Regions from separate parts of the Williamsia sp. z34 genome, predicted to be linked through region 2. Evidence: predicted binding sites of a transcription regulator. Region 2 holds the regulator's gene; each other region holds the start of a gene.
What was found. Region 2 encodes LexA, which represses DNA repair genes until DNA is damaged. Its sites were predicted from a motif close to CGAACANNTGTTCG; they were not measured.
Positions count from the first base shown of each region.

Region 1: AC51GT_RS02675 (SAV_6107 family HEPN domain-containing protein) is a predicted target of LexA. The motif match lies at 3,212-3,225, and genes of this name have one in related genera.
Region 3: AC51GT_RS08945 (HNH endonuclease signature motif containing protein) is a predicted target of LexA. The motif match lies at 3,504-3,517, and genes of this name have one in related genera.

Region 1 covers NZ_JCANWW010000001.1:555,337-560,715, reverse strand. The annotation lists gene rsmH (16S rRNA (cytosine(1402)-N(4))-methyltransferase RsmH) at 1-966, opposite strand, end outside; gene mraZ (division/cell wall cluster transcriptional repressor MraZ) at 1,166-1,594, opposite strand; gene AC51GT_RS02680 (SCO2097 family morphological protein) at 1,981-2,388, opposite strand; gene AC51GT_RS02675 (SAV_6107 family HEPN domain-containing protein) at 2,563-3,054, opposite strand; gene AC51GT_RS02670 (GNAT family N-acetyltransferase) at 3,285-3,860, shown strand; gene AC51GT_RS02665 (phytoene desaturase family protein) at 3,867-5,379, shown strand, end outside.
Region 2 covers NZ_JCANWW010000002.1:267,711-273,089, reverse strand. The annotation lists gene hrpA (ATP-dependent RNA helicase HrpA) at 1-594, shown strand, start outside; gene nrdR (transcriptional regulator NrdR) at 609-1,058, opposite strand; gene AC51GT_RS05595 (LysM peptidoglycan-binding domain-containing protein) at 1,149-1,655, opposite strand; gene lexA (transcriptional repressor LexA) at 1,844-2,563, shown strand; gene AC51GT_RS05585 (acyl-CoA dehydrogenase family protein) at 2,677-3,819, opposite strand; gene hflX (GTPase HflX) at 3,928-5,379, opposite strand, start outside.
Region 3 covers NZ_JCANWW010000003.1:57,519-62,897, reverse strand. The annotation lists gene AC51GT_RS08960 (universal stress protein) at 1-167, opposite strand, end outside; gene AC51GT_RS08955 (helix-turn-helix transcriptional regulator) at 337-1,191, shown strand; gene AC51GT_RS08950 (SDR family oxidoreductase) at 1,319-2,041, shown strand; gene AC51GT_RS08945 (HNH endonuclease signature motif containing protein) at 2,195-3,475, opposite strand; gene AC51GT_RS08940 (SulP family inorganic anion transporter) at 4,031-5,379, opposite strand, start outside.

The DNA of each region.
Region 1 (5,379 bases), on a different contig from region 2:
TATCCGCTCGATGACCCGAACCCGCACGGATGCCGATCTCGGATTGTGTTCGATCTCTTCGTCCGAAGCCTGTTCCGCTCCCCTGGTCACCATCGCGAAATCCGGTGCGGTTCCAGGAAGGTCGACCGGGAGTCCCGGAGGCGTCTTCGACTTGGTCCGCTCGACGAACTCGCGTTTGACGATCCGGTCCTCCAGTGATTGGTACGACATGATCGCCAGGCGCCCACCCACATTCAATGCAGAGAGCGCAGCGGGCAGAGCCGCCTTCAGGGAGGTCAGCTCGCCGTTGACCTCGATCCGCAAGGCCTGGAATGTACGTTTGGCCGGATGTCCACCGGTACGTCGCGTGGCCGCGGGGATGGTCCGGTACAGCAGTTCCACGAGCCGGCCACTGGTGGTGAACGGTTCGATCTCACGTTCACGCAGCACAGCAGAGGCGATCTTGCCCGCGAATCTCTCGTCGCCGTATTCCGATAGGACACGGGCCAATTCGCCGTGCCCGTAGGTGTTGAGAACATCGGCCGCGGTCAGCGGGTCGTCGGGGTTCATCCGCATATCCAGCGGAGCATCAACCGCATAGGCGAACCCACGGTCGGGCTGATCGAGTTGCATCGACGAGACGCCGAGGTCATAGAGAGCGGCATCGAATTTCTTGACACCGGCCTGTTCGAGTGCGTCATCGACCTCGTCGTACCGCTTGTGGACAAACGTGATCCGGTCGCCGAACGGCGCCAGTCGCTCGCGGGCCAGGTTCAGAGCATTGATGTCGCGGTCGATCCCGATGATCGACACACCCGGAAATCGCTGCGCAATGAGCTCGGTATGGCCACCGGCACCGAGAGTGCCGTCGACGTAGATCGCGCCGGAGCCATCTGGATTCTGTCGCGTGATCGCGGGTGCAAGCAGTTCGATCATCCGCTCGGCCATGACCGGGACGTGCCCGAAGGGGCCATCGGCGAGATCCACTGTGCTACCTCTCGTGCGGTCCGGGTGCGCCAATTGGCCGGCAGGTGTGTGGGTGGATCCTGGTCCCTGCCCGATCTCCGCACCTGGCGCTGGGGAAGTGCGTCAGGGGCGGGTTGTCGAACCTGGCGCTGGGGAAGTGCGTCAGGGTCGGATCGGGCAAAGGCCTCGATTCACCCACGTGTTCTTCTGGTCCCTGGCCTCAGGCCGTGTCCAGGACGTCGAAGCCCACGCTCGAGAAGTTCTCCTCGTGCTCATCCTGGTAATCGCGCCATGTCTGCGCGTCCCAGATCTCCAAGTGGCTCATGTTTCCGATGACCACACACTCTTTGGCCAGGCCCGCATAACGACGGTGATCCGGGGACAGGGTTATCCGCCCCTGACCGTCTGGCCGTTGTTCATCGGTTCCCGAGCTCAGTTGACGTTGAAAAGCCCGGGCAGCAGGATCATTCTTGGGCGAGCTCATCACTCGTTGAGCCAGCTCGTAGAAGTCATCCCGCATGTGCACTGCGAGGCTGCGGTCCTGACCTTTTGTGATCATCACCCCTCCTGCAAGTGCGTCTCGGAACTTCGCGGGCAGCGTGAGCCGCCCTTTGTCGTCCAACTTGGGTGTGTAAGTGCCGAAGAACATAGCGCTGGCCATGTGTCGTCACCTCCAACCCCAAGGTTGGTAGGAAAAATCCGGTTCTCTTCCACCAACGAGCACCACTGTACCCCACAATCCACCACTTTCCACCCCAAGTTGCCCGGAGTTCGGCATTCGGCCACCAAGACCGCAGGTAAAGGTGGTGTAGACAGGTGGGGGAAAAATCCTGAGTCAGGGTGTCCACAGGCCGTCTCGGAGGCCTTTTGGAGCCAAAAGGGCCGCTTCAGCCTGCTTCGACCACAGAAATGCCGGAGGTGGGAGAAAGTGGGGGCCTGGGTGGAAAGTGGGCGAGCTGCCCTCAAAACAGACGAAAAGGCCGTGCATCGCGATGCGATGCACGGCCTTCTACGATCAACGGCGCCTGGCGGCGTCTACTCCTGCTCGAAGCGGCGGTTGAACCGCTCTTCCATCCGCTCAGAAAATTTGCGTCCCTGTCGCTGCTCGCGGCCCGACGAGCCACCGCGCGGCGACGATCCCGAAGAGCCTCCGGGAGCCGGTCCGCTACGTGATCCCCACAACGCCATCAGCCCCGCACCGAACATCACGAGGAAGCCGATGAGGCTGACAATGGGGAAACCACCGATTTGAACCTCGATGACAACTCCCCCGACGAGGAGAACGAGTCCGACGAGGAACAACACGGCAGCTTGCAGTCGACGGCGCGCAGTGGACCCGCGAAAGCGACGCGACCGCACGTTCGACGCAAACTTGGGGTCTTCGGCGTACAGAGCGTTTTCGATCTGTTCGAGCATGCGCTGCTCGTGCTCTGAGAGTGGCACCCGCCCCCTCCTTCAGCACATGGTTTCGGTAGAGCTTCCAGAGGAGACAATTCCGGTTGCCCGGACCCACTCGGGTGGACCCAACTCTGATGATACGAGGTGTTGGAAGTTCCAACCACCATTCCCCGCCACAAGTTGGTCAAATTTGGTCCGTTAGCAGTAATTTCGGAGCCTTCACGCAGCACCGGCGGGCATATTCGACGGTTTGCCCCGCTCGAGTCGCAGGATTTCCCTCTCGACCACGTGTAAGAACTCATCCACCTTCGGCCGTAACTCCGCGATCTGCTCTTCGGTGACCGACCGGATGCCGGCTTCCGTATCGGCCCGCAGGCGAGAGTGTCCGGCGAAGTAGGTGGCCCACCCGGAGAGCTCGGGCATCGCCTGCGGCAGCCGGGCCCAGGCACTGCGCGACCCGCGGCGGCGGGTGGGATGCTCCGAGACGGCCAAGACCGCACCGGCCGCACGCAATGCCGATTGATACAGGGCACTGAACGCCTCGGCGGCGTCGGTGACGACATCCGATTCGCGCAGACGCGACTCGGCTCGCTCCAACATCTCGCGGGAGGCGATGATCTGGGTCGGTTCGGGCAGCCTGGTGACCCGCGTGGCCGAAGCCGCCCCACGGTGCCGAGAGTCCCGCGCGGGATTCCGTGCCATCGTCGACATCCCGGTCCTCCTTCTCCGCTGCCTCTTATCCGGCCGACTGCCGGTGTCTATACGGGGTCGGCCCGGTGGCCTACGCTTCCCTCGTCGGCCACCGAGTCGCCCTCATGTCGTAAAGCGGGTAACGATGCGGCTTGCGCCTTTGCGGAGGTTGAAGCCTCGAACACCCGTTCGACAGATTCAATATACCTAACGACACCGACAACCCTCAAGCAAAAAAGGCGGAAACTTCTGTGCCCATCCGGATCGCCGAACTCTCGGCCCACGATGCACAGATCTGGCTGCCCGAGGCCTTGAACGTGTACGTCACCGCGATGAACTACCCACCGGGCACCGAAGTGCAACGGGCGCCCCTGTGGCACGACCACATCCGGCGGCCCGGGTGGAAGGCCGTCGCCGCGATCGACTCCCCCGGTCCGGCCGGACGGGAAGCCCTGGTCGGTATCGCGTACGGATACAGCGGCGCCCACGACCAGTGGTGGAATCAGCAGGTACGCAGCGGGCTGGTCCGCGCCGGATGCAGCCGGGAGCGCGTGAGCGCCCTCACCGACAACTACTTCGAGCTGACCGAACTGCACGTCCATCCGTCTGCGCAGGGCAGGCGGATCGGCGAGCAATTGCTACAACGCCTGGTTGCCGATCGCTCCGAACCACAGGTGCTGCTCTCGACACCCGAGGTAGACGAGGAGAACAACCGGGCGTGGCGTCTGTACCGCCGGTTGGGTTTTGCCGACGTGCTGCGCGGTTTCACCTTCGCCGGTGATCCCAGGCCGTTTGCTGTCCTCGGCCGCGCCCTACCAATGCGATAGGACCACATGATCGACACGCTAGTCATCGGCTCCGGACACAACGGCCTCGTGGCGGCCGCCTATCTGGCCGCCACCGGCCAACGGGTCAAGGTGCTCGAACGCGACAGTGTCGCCGGCGGTGCCGTCTCCACCGTCGAGCGGTTTCCGGGCTATCGCGTCGACCGGGGGTCCTCGGCCCACCTGATGATCCGGCACACCCCCATCCTCGACGAGCTGTCGCTGGCCGATCACGGGCTGCAGTACATCGACTGCGACCCGTGGGCCTTCTGCCCCGCGACCGACGATGCTCCCCCGATCGTCTTCCATCGCGATCTCGAGAAGACCATCGCGTCGATCGAGACGGCCTGCGGTGCCGCCGATGCCGAGGCCTACCGTCGATTCGTCGCCGTCTGGGCGCCGCGGTCGGCCGCGATGATGTCGGCGTTCACGTCGTCTCCCTCACCGCTCGCGCTCGGCAAGGCGTTCTGGGGCCTGCCCGCCCGCATCCCCGGCAACGGCTCCGCGGCCGGACTCGGTCTCTCGCAGGAATTCTTGATGTCCGGGAATGCGCTCCTGGACAACTGGTTCGGATCCGAGCACCTCAAGGCCGCGCTGGCCTGGTTCGGGGCACAGTCGGGTCCGCCCATGAACGAACCCGGGACCGCACCCATGGTCGGCTTCGCCGCGGCGATGCACACCATTCCCCCGGGCCGGGCCGTCGGTGGCAGCGGGGCCCTCTCCGAGGCCCTCATCCGCAAACTCCATGCCGACGGCGGCGAACTCGAACTGTCGTCCGCCGCGACCGCCCTCGAGAAACAGGGCGACCACTGGCTGGTCCGTACCGCCGACGGCCGCTCACATCGTGCACGTTCGGTGATCAGCGCCTGCCACATCCTCACCACACTGGACCTGTTGCAGGCCGGTGGGTTCGACCGCACCGCCACCGACCGGTGGCGCTCACAGATCCGCATCGGTGGCGGCATCGGCATGGCGGTCCGCCTCGGCGGCACCGCGCTGCCGCAGTATCCCGGGCTACCCGCAGACACCTCGGTCCACGGCGGGCTCGGTCTGCTGGTGACCGACCGCGGACACCTGGCCCGGGCGCACGCCGACGCCACCGCCGGTGACCTGCCGCGGCGCCCCGCGCTGATCGCGATGAGTTTCTCCGCGATCGACCCGACCCTGGCACCGCCCGATCGGCACCAGACCAGTCTGTGGGCCCAGTGGCATCCCTACACGCTCTCCGGTGGACGCAGCTGGTCCGACCTCGCGGCCACCGCGGGCCAGGAGATCATCGATGAGCTCGACCGGCATGCACCGGGTTTCTCCGACTCCATCGAACACACCTACGTCCAGACACCCGCGGACCTGGAATCCGAGATCGGGATGACCGGCGGCAACATCATGCACGTGGAGATGTCGCTGGATCAGATGCTGATCTGGCGTCCGCATCCCGAACTGGCGCGGCACCGGGTTCCCGGTGCGCCCGGTCTGGTGCTCGCCGGGGCCTCGACCCATCCGGGCGGTGGGGTCAGCGGCG
Region 2 (5,379 bases):
AGCCAGAGCCCGTACCCGACCGGGGAGGCGCTGCTCGCCGACTGCGTGCGCGCTGCGGTGATCGACCTGGTCCCCCCGCAGCCGCAGGTCTGGAACGCTGCCGACTACGCCGCACTGAAAAGCCATGTCACGGGGCAGGTCACGAGCCGCGCCACGACCAAACTGCGTCAGGCCGCGGCTATCCTGAGCCGGGTGGCCCCGTTGCGCACCGCCATCGCGGCCACAACGGTCTCCGACGCAGCCGACGACGTGCGGGATCAACTCGCGGAGCTTGTTTTCGATGGGTTCATCTCGGCCACCGGTGCCGAACATCTCGCCGAGATCCCGCGCTACCTCGATGCTGCGCTGGCCCGGCTGGAACAGCTACCCGCCTCGGCTGCACGGGATTCCGCGTCGATGGCAGCCATCGACCGCGTGGTGGCCGCGTGGACCGACCACCTGCGGACGATTCCACCGGAACGTCGCGATGCGGTCAGCGAGGCGGCGGGCTGGATAGTGGAGGAATTACGAGTCGGACTGTTCGCTCAACAGCTCCGAACCGCATACCCGATTTCAGAAAAGCGTGCCATCAAGGCGATCCGCGACCTGCGTTAGGCCGCGGGGTGTCGTCAGGACTTGCTCGACCTGAGGTCGTCGATTTCTTTCTGGAAATCGTCCACCGAGTCGAATGACCGGTAGACCGAGGCGAATCGAAGGTAGGCGACCTCGTCGAGTTCCCGGAGCGGGCCGAGGATGGCCAGACCCACCTCGTTGGCGGGGACTTCCGCCGAACCCGATGCCCGCACGGCTTCTTCCACCTGCTGCGCGAGATGCTGCAACTTGTCGTCGTCCACCGAACGGCCCTGGCAGGCGCGGCGGACGCCGCGCATGACCTTCTCGCGGCTGAAGGGTTCGGTGACGCCGGTGCGCTTGACCACCGACAGCACCGCGGTCTCCACCGTGGTGAAGCGGCGTGCACACTGCGAACAGGCACGGCGACGACGGATGGCCTGCCCCTCGTCCGCCACTCGCGAATCGACTACGCGGGTGTCCTCGTTCTTGCAAAACGGGCAATGCATGCACGATCCCTCGACAGTCGACGGCCTGGGCGGATTGACCAGACACTCTGCCTTCGAGGATACCGTCCGTGATCGCGGCCCCTCCACCGTCTACCTCGCGTAGACCGGGGTGACCAATGCCTGACCCACCGACAGTGCCGAGTTGTTCATTGCATTGAGCTCCATGATCTTTGCGACCACGGTCTCGGTCGGCATCTCGGGGGCGATACGTGATGCGATGGCGCCCAACGACTCCCCCGACTGGACGCGGACGACCTCGGTGCCCAGCCGGGCCGGATCGCTCGACTGCTGTATGACTCCGCCGAAGAACGTCATGAAGGCGACCACCAGCATCAGCCCCACGCCGGTGACCGCCGCGCCCGCCCAGGCGCGCCTACGGACGAAAACCATCTCACGTTCGGTCGGTATCCGCTGCTCGGAGTTACGCGATGCGGCACAGGAGACGGCCACGCGGCGCTGCGCGGACAGTCGGCGACCGGCGGGGCGGGTCGTGTCCGAGGGCCGTACCGGGCGCGTGGTGCGCGTGGCGGTATCGCTCTCGGGGTGGTGAACAGGCCGAGCTGTGGCCGGCCGGGTGATGGTGGTGGCTGCAGTCATGGGTTCAGTCCTCGGTCATCGGTTCAATCCCTATTCGATCACTCGTTCGATTGAAAGAGTGTTCGATTTGTATCACGGGCCTCCGACAAAGCGCCACGCCTTCTCGAACAAATGTTTGAGACTTGTGACCATTTGCACTATCTTTGTCCCATGGACCCCGCCCGACACCGCATGAACTGGAGGACCTGATGGCCGATACAACCCAGCCCCCGACACCGGCGGACGGGGCCGCGACCACTGTGGTCGCCACCGAACCACTCGCCGAGGGCTCACTGACCCCTCGCCAGAAAGCAGTTCTCGAGGTCATCCGTACCTCGGTCCGCCAACGCGGCTACCCGCCGAGCATCCGGGAGATCGGCGACGCGGTGGGCCTGACCTCGACGTCTTCGGTCGCCCACCAGCTCCGCACCCTCGAACGCAAGGGTTTCCTGCAGCGCGAGAACAACCGGCCCCGCGCGGTGAACATCCAGGACACCGACCTCAACCCGGCCACCGCGGCCGGTCAGGTCCAGACACCGGACGAATCCATGCCCACGCCGACGTTCGTCCCGGTGCTCGGCCGGATCGCCGCCGGCGGGCCGATCCTGGCCGAAGAAGCCGTCGAAGACGTCTTCCCTCTCCCCAAGGAGCTGGTCGGCGAGGGTTCGCTGTTCCTGCTCAAGGTCGTCGGCGAATCGATGATCGACGCCGCCATCTGCGACGGCGACTGGGTGGTCGTACGCCAGCAGAATGTGGCCGACAACGGCGACATCGTCGCCGCGATGATCGACGGTGACGCCACGATCAAGACGTTCAAACGGACCAAGGACGCGGTGTGGCTGATGCCCCACAACCCGGTGTTCGATCCGATCCCGGGCAACGACGCCGTCATCCTGGGCAAGGTCGTCACCGTGATGCGCCGACTCTGACCTGCCGGTCGTAGGCAGATCATCCCCAGACAGTGCGAAAGGCGGGGTGTACCGGAACTTTCCGGTACACCCCGCCTTTCGCGTTCGAGGCGGTGAGCGATCAGATCCTGGGGTCAGACCCCGAGGCTGCGGCCGATCACTTCCTTCATGATCTCGGTCGTTCCGCCGTAGATGGTCTGCACGCGAGAATCGAGGAACGCCTTGGCGACCGAGTATTCACGCATGTAGCCGTACCCACCGTGCAGCTGCAGGCACCGGTCGACCAGGTGCACCTGGTTCTCGGTCGCGTAGTACTTGGCCATCGCGGCGTCGGGGACGGTCAGTTTCTTCTCGTTGAGCAGACCGATGCAGTGATCGACGAAGACGCGGGTCGTCGTGGTCGAGGTGGACAGCTCGGCCAGCAGGAACCGGGTGTTCTGGAAGGTGCCGATCGAACGACCGAAAGCCTTGCGGTCCTTGGCGTACTGGACGGTGGTCTCCAGCACCTGCTCCATCGCGGCAGCAGCGACCACCGCAATCGACAGCCGTTCGCGTGGCAGGTTCTGCATGAGGTAGATGAAGCCGAGACCCTCTTCACCGAGCAGGTTCTCGGCGGGCACGCGGACGTTGTCGAAGCTCAGCTCGGCGGTGTCCTGTGCCTTCATGCCGACCTTGTCGAGGTTGCGGCCGCGTTCGAAGCCTTCCATACCGCGTTCGACGACCAGCAGGCTGAAGCCTTTCGCGCCGGCCTCCGGGTCGGTACGTGCGACCACGATCACCAGGTCGGCGTTTATGCCGTTGGTGATGAAGGTCTTCGATCCGTTGAGCACCCAGTGGTCGCCGTCTTTCTTGGCGGTGGTCTTGATGCCCTGCAGGTCTGAACCGGTTCCGGGCTCGGTCATCGCGATGGCGGTGATGAGTTCACCGGAGGTGAACCCGGGAAGCCAGCGCGCCTTCTGCTCGTCGGTCGTCAGCTCCAGCAGGTACGGCGCGATGACGTCGTTGTGCAGGGTGAATCCCAGACCGCTGTATCCACCGCGGGCGGATTCCTCGGAGACGATGGCCTGATAGCGGAAGTCGTCGACTCCGCCGCCGCCGAACTCCTCGGGTGCATCCACGGCGAGGAAGCCGTTCTTACCTGCTTCGATCCACACATCGCGATCGACGATGTTCTGCTCTTCCCACCGCGCGTGGTGCGGCGCCACGTGCTGCTCGAGGAAGCTGCGGTACGAATCGCGGTAGAGGAGGTGTTCAGGCTCGAAAAGCGTACGTTCCATCAAGGTCTCCATAACGAGGTGTCAAAACGTGCAGGTTCCAACAACTGTAACTGGATTCTACATTTACCCCAAGAGGCTCGACGGTCCCGATTTCAGGAACAGCCTGATTCAGAACAGATCGGAGGCCGCGAACTCGGTCAGCGCACTGGCCAGCGCCGAGGGAACACTCGCGACGATCTCGGTGCCATCGGGCCCGTGTTCTTCCCTTGAGACATCGCCTTCGGCGTGGATCCGCGAGACCAGGTCACCCCGGGAATAGGGCACGCGGACGGTGACATGGACGTCGTGCCGCGACACCAGCTCGCGCACTCGCTCGAGGAGCTCCGGGATGCCTTCTCCGGTGGCCGCCGAGATGAAGACCGCATCAGGGAACAGACCCCGCAGCTGAGTCAGGACCGTCGGGTCGGCCACGTCGATCTTGTTCACCACGAGAAGCTCCGGCGGTGCGGTCGCCTTCTCGTCCTGGATCACCTGATCGATGACCTTGCGCACCGCACTGATCTGGTCGGTGGGTATCGGGTCCGAACCATCGACGATGTGCAGCAGCAGATCTGCGTCCGTGACCTCCTCCAGCGTCGAGCGAAACGCCTCGACGAGCTGGGTGGGCAGGTGTCGGACGAAGCCGACGGTGTCGGTCACCACGATCTCGCGTCCGTCGTCGAGGGACATCCGCCGGGTTGTCGGGTCGAGGGTGGCGAACAGGGCGTTCTGCACCAGCACACCTGACCCGGTCATCGCGTTGATCAGACTGGACTTGCCCGCGTTTGTGTAGCCGACGATCGTCACCGATGCGACAGCTGACTCTTTCCGCTTGGTGCGCTTGGTGTTTCGCGATGTCTTCATCTCGCGGATCTCGCGGCGCAACTTCGCCATCCGCTCGCGGATACGCCGGCGATCGGTCTCGATCTTCGTCTCACCGGGTCCACGAAGACCCACGCCGCCGTTGCTGCCCGCACGACCACCGGCCTGGCGGGACATCGATTCACCCCAGCCACGCAGACGCGGGAGCATGTACTCCATCTGGGCCAGCGCGACCTGGGCCTTGCCCTCCCGCGACGTGGCGTGCTGGGCGAAGATGTCGAGGATCAGGGCGGTGCGGTCGATGACCTTGACCTTGACCACCTTCTCCAGCGCGGTGAGCTGGGCGGGCGTCAGTTCACCGTCGCAGATGACGGTGTCGGCGCCGGTGGCCAGGACGACGTCCCGCAGTTCATGTGCCTTGCCCGACCCGATGTAGGTCGCCGGATCCGGCTTGTCCCGGCGCTGGATGAGGCCTTCGAGCACCTCGGAGCCGGCGGTCTCGGCCAGTGCCTTGAGTTCGGCCAGACTCGCCTCCGCCTGCGTGGTGGTGCTTCCCTGCAGCCACACACCCACCAGAACAACGCGTTCGAGGCGCAGTTGCCGGTACTCGACCTCGGTGACGTCGGTGAGTTCGGTGGACAGACCCGCCACCCGCCGCAGCGACGCGCGATCGTCGAGTTGCAGGTCGCCGAGCGTGGGTCCTTTGTGGAAGTTCGGTAGCCGGACCTCCGGGGCGCGAGGCCCTCGCGCATTCGAGTC
Region 3 (5,379 bases), on a different contig from region 2:
ACCATCGCGTTTGCGAAATACCATTCGAGCCGGGGGATGGCGTGCAGCAACTGCAGGGGAGACCCGCTACGGGCGGCAAAGTCCGCTGCCCATCGGGCGGCGCCCAAAGAGCCCTCAGAACCGTCGATACCGACAACTACCGGTGCGCTGCTTGCCTCGGCGTTCATCCCACATCCTCGTCTCATCCATCACTGCCGGACCTGGCGTTCGAGTGCCCGGTTCGGTTCGAACTCTATGCGCGCGTGCGCGAGGTATCAACGAACGGTGGGCCGAACAGCTCATCCAGGGAGTGCGACACCCTGGCTCACCATCGTCGCCGCACCTAAGGTGAATGCGGTGAACAAACAGGGAGAACTCGGGGCGTACTTGCAGGCCCGACGCGCAGCGGTGACGCCCGCAGACGTCGGGATGCCGGGCTCGACCGGTCACCGGCGGGTGGCCGGGCTCCGTCGTGAAGAGATCGCCACCCTTGCCGGGGTGAGTGTGGACTACTACGCGCGCCTGGAGCAAGGGCGTGAGCGACATCCGTCCGCTGCGGTGCTGAATGCGCTGGCGCGGGCTCTCCGGCTCGACAGCGGTGGGAGAGAACACCTTTTCCGGCTTGCCGACGTCGCTTTCCATCCCAGCCCGGTGCCCAGACGCGCGCGTCCGTCGCCGAAATTACAGATCATGCTCGATGCCTGGACCGACACCCCGGCGATGATCATCAATGACAGGCTCGATGTTCTGGCCTCGAATGCCCTTGCCGGTGAGCTGTATTCGTCGTTCGAGAGTTTCGACAATGTGGCGCTGATGGTGTTCCTGGACCCGGCGGCGCCGACGTTCTTTGCCCGATGGCATCATTCGGCCGAGACCTGTGCGGCCAACTTGCGAACGGTCATCGGCCGCGACGGGTCTGACGGCGAACTGCGGGATCTGCTGGAGAAACTCCTTACCAGCACCGAGTTCCGCCGGTACTGGAAGCGCCATGAGGTCCGGGGAAAGATGTCGGAGTCCAAACACTTCGTGCACCCGGACGCCGGTGAGTTCGTCTTGGACGTCCAGGTGTTCGATGTTCGGGAAGCGCCTGGGCAGCAGCTGATCGTGTACTCCGCGGAACCCGGTACGCCGGCCCGTGACGCTCTTCGTCTTCTGGGGGCGCTGGCGGCGACCCGTTCGCAGGCGGCCGAACCCGAATCCCGCCGCGGCTGATCTGAGTCCGACTGCTGTCCAAGGCTGGGTGTGTCACTCCTCGGGTCGATAAGTCCTGGTATGCACCTGATTCCGCGACCATCATGGTTATCGGAATCAAAACCCTTACCAGACAAGGACATAACTGATGGCCAAGATTGTTCTCATCACCGGTGCTTCCAGCGGAATCGGCGAAGCAACCGCGCTGCACCTGGCCGAACAGGGCTGCACCGTAGTGCTGGGCGCCCGACGGATCGACCGCCTACAAGCACTCGTCGAGCGGATCAAGGCGTCCGGTGGCCGGGCCACGGCCCATACCCTGGATGTGACGGACAGGGGTGATGTCCAGGCTTTCGTGGAAGCGGCCCGCGCCGAATACGGTCGGGTGGACGTGCTGGTCAACAATGCGGGAGTGATGCCACTGTCTCCCTTGAGCTCCGGAAAGGTCGACGAGTGGGAACGCATGATCGATGTGAATGTCCGCGGGCTGCTGTACGGGATCAACGCCGTGCTACCGGTTTTCGGCGACCAGCGCAGCGGGCATGTGGTGACCATCGCTTCGGTTGGCGCTCACCAGGTCTCGCCCACGGCGGCGGTCTACTGCGGGACCAAGTACGCCGCCTGGGCGATCACCGAAGGTTTGCGGCAGGAGAGTGAGCCGTGGCTCCGTGTCTCCACGATCACACCGGGCGTGGTCGAATCAGAGCTGGCCTCGACAATCACCGACAAGGGCGCACAAGAGGCGATGGCGATATACCGGGCCAACACCATTGCGCCTTCGGCCATCGCCCGCGCGATCGGATTTGTCCTTGACCAGCCGAGTGATGTCGACGTCAACGAAATCGTGGTGCGGCCTGCGGCTCAACGCTAGTGTGCATCGGCGCCATGAGGGGACCGGTCGGAGGGGACGAGCACTCCGACCGACCGGTCGGCCTCATGGGGTTCACTATTCAGTTCTCAAAGGTCTTGCAGTACACAGGGTTCACCTGTGTTGCTCGGTCCGTCAGTTGGGTGTCTCGTCGCGTTATGCGGCGGCGAGTTCGGTGGTCAGGGTGCGGCGGGCATGAGATCGTAGTTCGGTGGTGCTGCCGGGTGTGAGGAACCAGGGATGCCCGTCGTGGCCGATGAACACCTTCCACCCGCGGTGGTGGATGTAGCGGTGGTGTCGGCGGCAGAGTAGGACCATGTTGCTCAGGCTGGTGGTGCCGCCGTTGCGCCAGAAGTCGATGTGATGGGCATCGGTGTACACCGACGGGCAGCCGCATCCCGGGAATGCGCAGCCCTGGTCGCGGGCGATCAGCGCTTTGCGGATCGCGGGGGTGACGGTGCGTTGGTCGCGTCCGACATCGAGTGGCACCGAGTTGTTGTCGAGCAGGATTCTTGTGATCACCGAATCACACGCCACCATCTGCGCGGTGGGCGCCGACGCCGGTCCGGTCCATTCGAACTTCGGCGCCATGGCCGGCGGTGTGGCACCCGGGATGCCGCGCAGCTGTAAGTGTTGCAGATGTTCGGGTGAGACGGTCACCGTCACATGTGGTTTCGCCCCACCCCGGGTGGGTCGGTCTTCCTGATCGAAATACGAATCCAGCAACCGTTCCAGCGCATCAGCCCGGATCTGGCCTGCACTCCGCGGATCCGGCGAGCCATCGGGTTCAGGTACTGGTGTGCACAGCGGATCGAGTGCCACCGCCAACTTCTCGCCGAGCAGACTGTCCAAGTCCAGGGTGCCGTGGGTGCGGCCGTCATCACCGGTCCCGAATGACAACTCGTTCAGATCATGATTTTCCGCGTCCGGCACTTCTTTGTCGGGTGGCGATAACACCAACGCCATATGCCGTGCCCGCACCGACACCGCCGCCGGTGTGCCCATCAACGCTTCGGTCAGTAGTCCGCGCACGCAATCGGACCGGTCAACATCGGGGAGGTCTGGATTGCGACGCTCAATATGATTGAGGCCCTTGATGATCGAGTCCACATGCTCACCCGACAGGCTCCCGTCCACGCCGTAGGCTGATACCGACGGAATGTCACCGAGTGCCCTGCCTACTCGCACGTACCGGTGCGCAACCGCCGGCGCCATACCGGCGTCCCGTAACAGCTTGGCTGTGGACCCCACGCCTTTCTTCTGCGCGATCCGGCGCCGATCGACCTCGCCGACCAAACGAAAAAGGACCTGCTCCACAACATGATTGAGACGTATCACCGCCACAACCCGCGACGACAACTCGGTGTCATCACCCGCGACCAAAGCCGCATCCCCTGCCAGATCTGAAATTCTGGCGAACATCTCCCCGAGGTCCATGGCCCAACTTTACTCGCCCGATCGCATTCGCACAAGTGTTCGAATGAACATATATGTTGAGCTGCAGCATCTTTCACTAATCCAGCGTGCGTCCCCGCTTAGTCTATCTGAACGGTCTGACACTGATAGCGGGCGTGGATTCCGACGGCCTCGGCTATGTCGACTCCGCCGAACCGCGCCACACTAGATGGCTTGCTGAATCGGTCTGGTGACTCCGAGGAAGTTGAACCATCGGTCGCGACTATCAACGAGGGCCCGTGGGCGGAAGAGGTGGGTAGACCCAATCATTAACGGAGCGGACAGGTGTACGCAATTGCAGCGGCCGTGGCCACCAGCTGAATATCATCTACGACGATGGCGTGGATGCTGGACCCTTGCTCACGGTGGCCGCTCTCCAGTTCCGACCCACCGTCTTCCGGTCGTCCCGGAGTGAACCCACGATATCGGAAGTGCGCCGTTGGCGTTGGCGGGTGGGTCTTTCGGTGGTTCGATGCCATCCCGAGCCAGCGCCCCGACCATCAGGCCGGGGCGCTGCGGGACGGCGAAAGGTGAACACTACGCGGCCATCACGTCGGACTCGTCGTGGACCACCTCCTCCTTCGCTCCGGGAAGGAACGAGTATGCGAGGCAGACGATTCCGAAGAACAGGTAACCCAACGCGACTTCCGGGGCGGCATTCCACGCGATCTCCGGTGCGTGGATGAGACCGATGAACGACAGCACGGCGCCGACTGCGGAAGCGATGGCGGCGTACAGGAACTTCTTGTCGATGATGAAGGTGACCATGGTGCCGAGCACCAGGCCGACCAGGACTGCGCCTTCGCCGAGGACCTTGAGGCCTTCGTAGACAACCCCGGCCTCGTTCATGGCGCCCATGCCGACCTCCCCGGCGGTGGTGCCGGCGGCGGCCAGGGAGTTGTCGATCAGGCCGTGAGCCCACTGCGCGAGGTTGGGCAGGATCGCCGCGACCACCGCGATCGCATGGATACGTGGAACCGCCTGGAAGGCTTGCGCTCCGATCAACAAGCCGATGTACAGCAGGATCGGTACGATCGCCGGAACCGGTAGCAGCGCTTCGAGAATCCCGAACAAGCCGAGGAAGCAGAGCAGGCCGATCGCCAGGCCGCTCGCCAGTGAGTAACTGGCCCGTCCACCGGCGTCCTTCCAACCCGGATGGCCGATGTAGACCGCCGGTGGGAACGGTGAACCGAAGCCGGCGCCGATGCACGCTCCGGCACCGTCGGCGAGCAGAACGCTGCGCAGGTTGTAGTTGTCACCTGCCGCAGCGGCGCTCTCCACGTTGCTCATCGCTTCGGTGAAGTTGTAGATGCCCAGAGGGATGGCGGTGCCGAGCAGTGGTGCGAGGTCGGTCAGACCGTCGAACAGCATGTCGAAACGTTGATCGGGAATGCCCAGTGCGATGTTCTCGACGGCATCACCGACGGCCGGGGCGTCCATGAACCCGCCGGCCCAGCCGATCGCCGTACCGACGAGGAGTGCCGCCAAACCGACCGGAACATTGCCGGGCAGACGAACATTGGTGAAGAATCCGATCAGGATGATCGCCAGCACCGGCAGGCCGATCCAGGCGGCCTCCCACATCTGGGCGGCCGGCCGCATCGAGATGAAGGTGATCGAGATGCCCGCCAGGGTGCCGAGCATCGCCGCGCGCGGCGTGATCTTGCGGATGTGCGGGCCCACGAACGCGCCGATCATCACGATCACACCGATCATGAATGCCCATGCCAGGCCCGCTTGCCAGGCGGCGACGGCATCGTCGGTGTTCAGGTAGACCGGCAACATCACCACGAACACGACGATGAACATGTGAGGAACACTGGGACCGTAGGGCAAAGCGGTGACGTCGGTGCGATTCTCCTTGCGGCCCAGACGCCGTGCGAGCC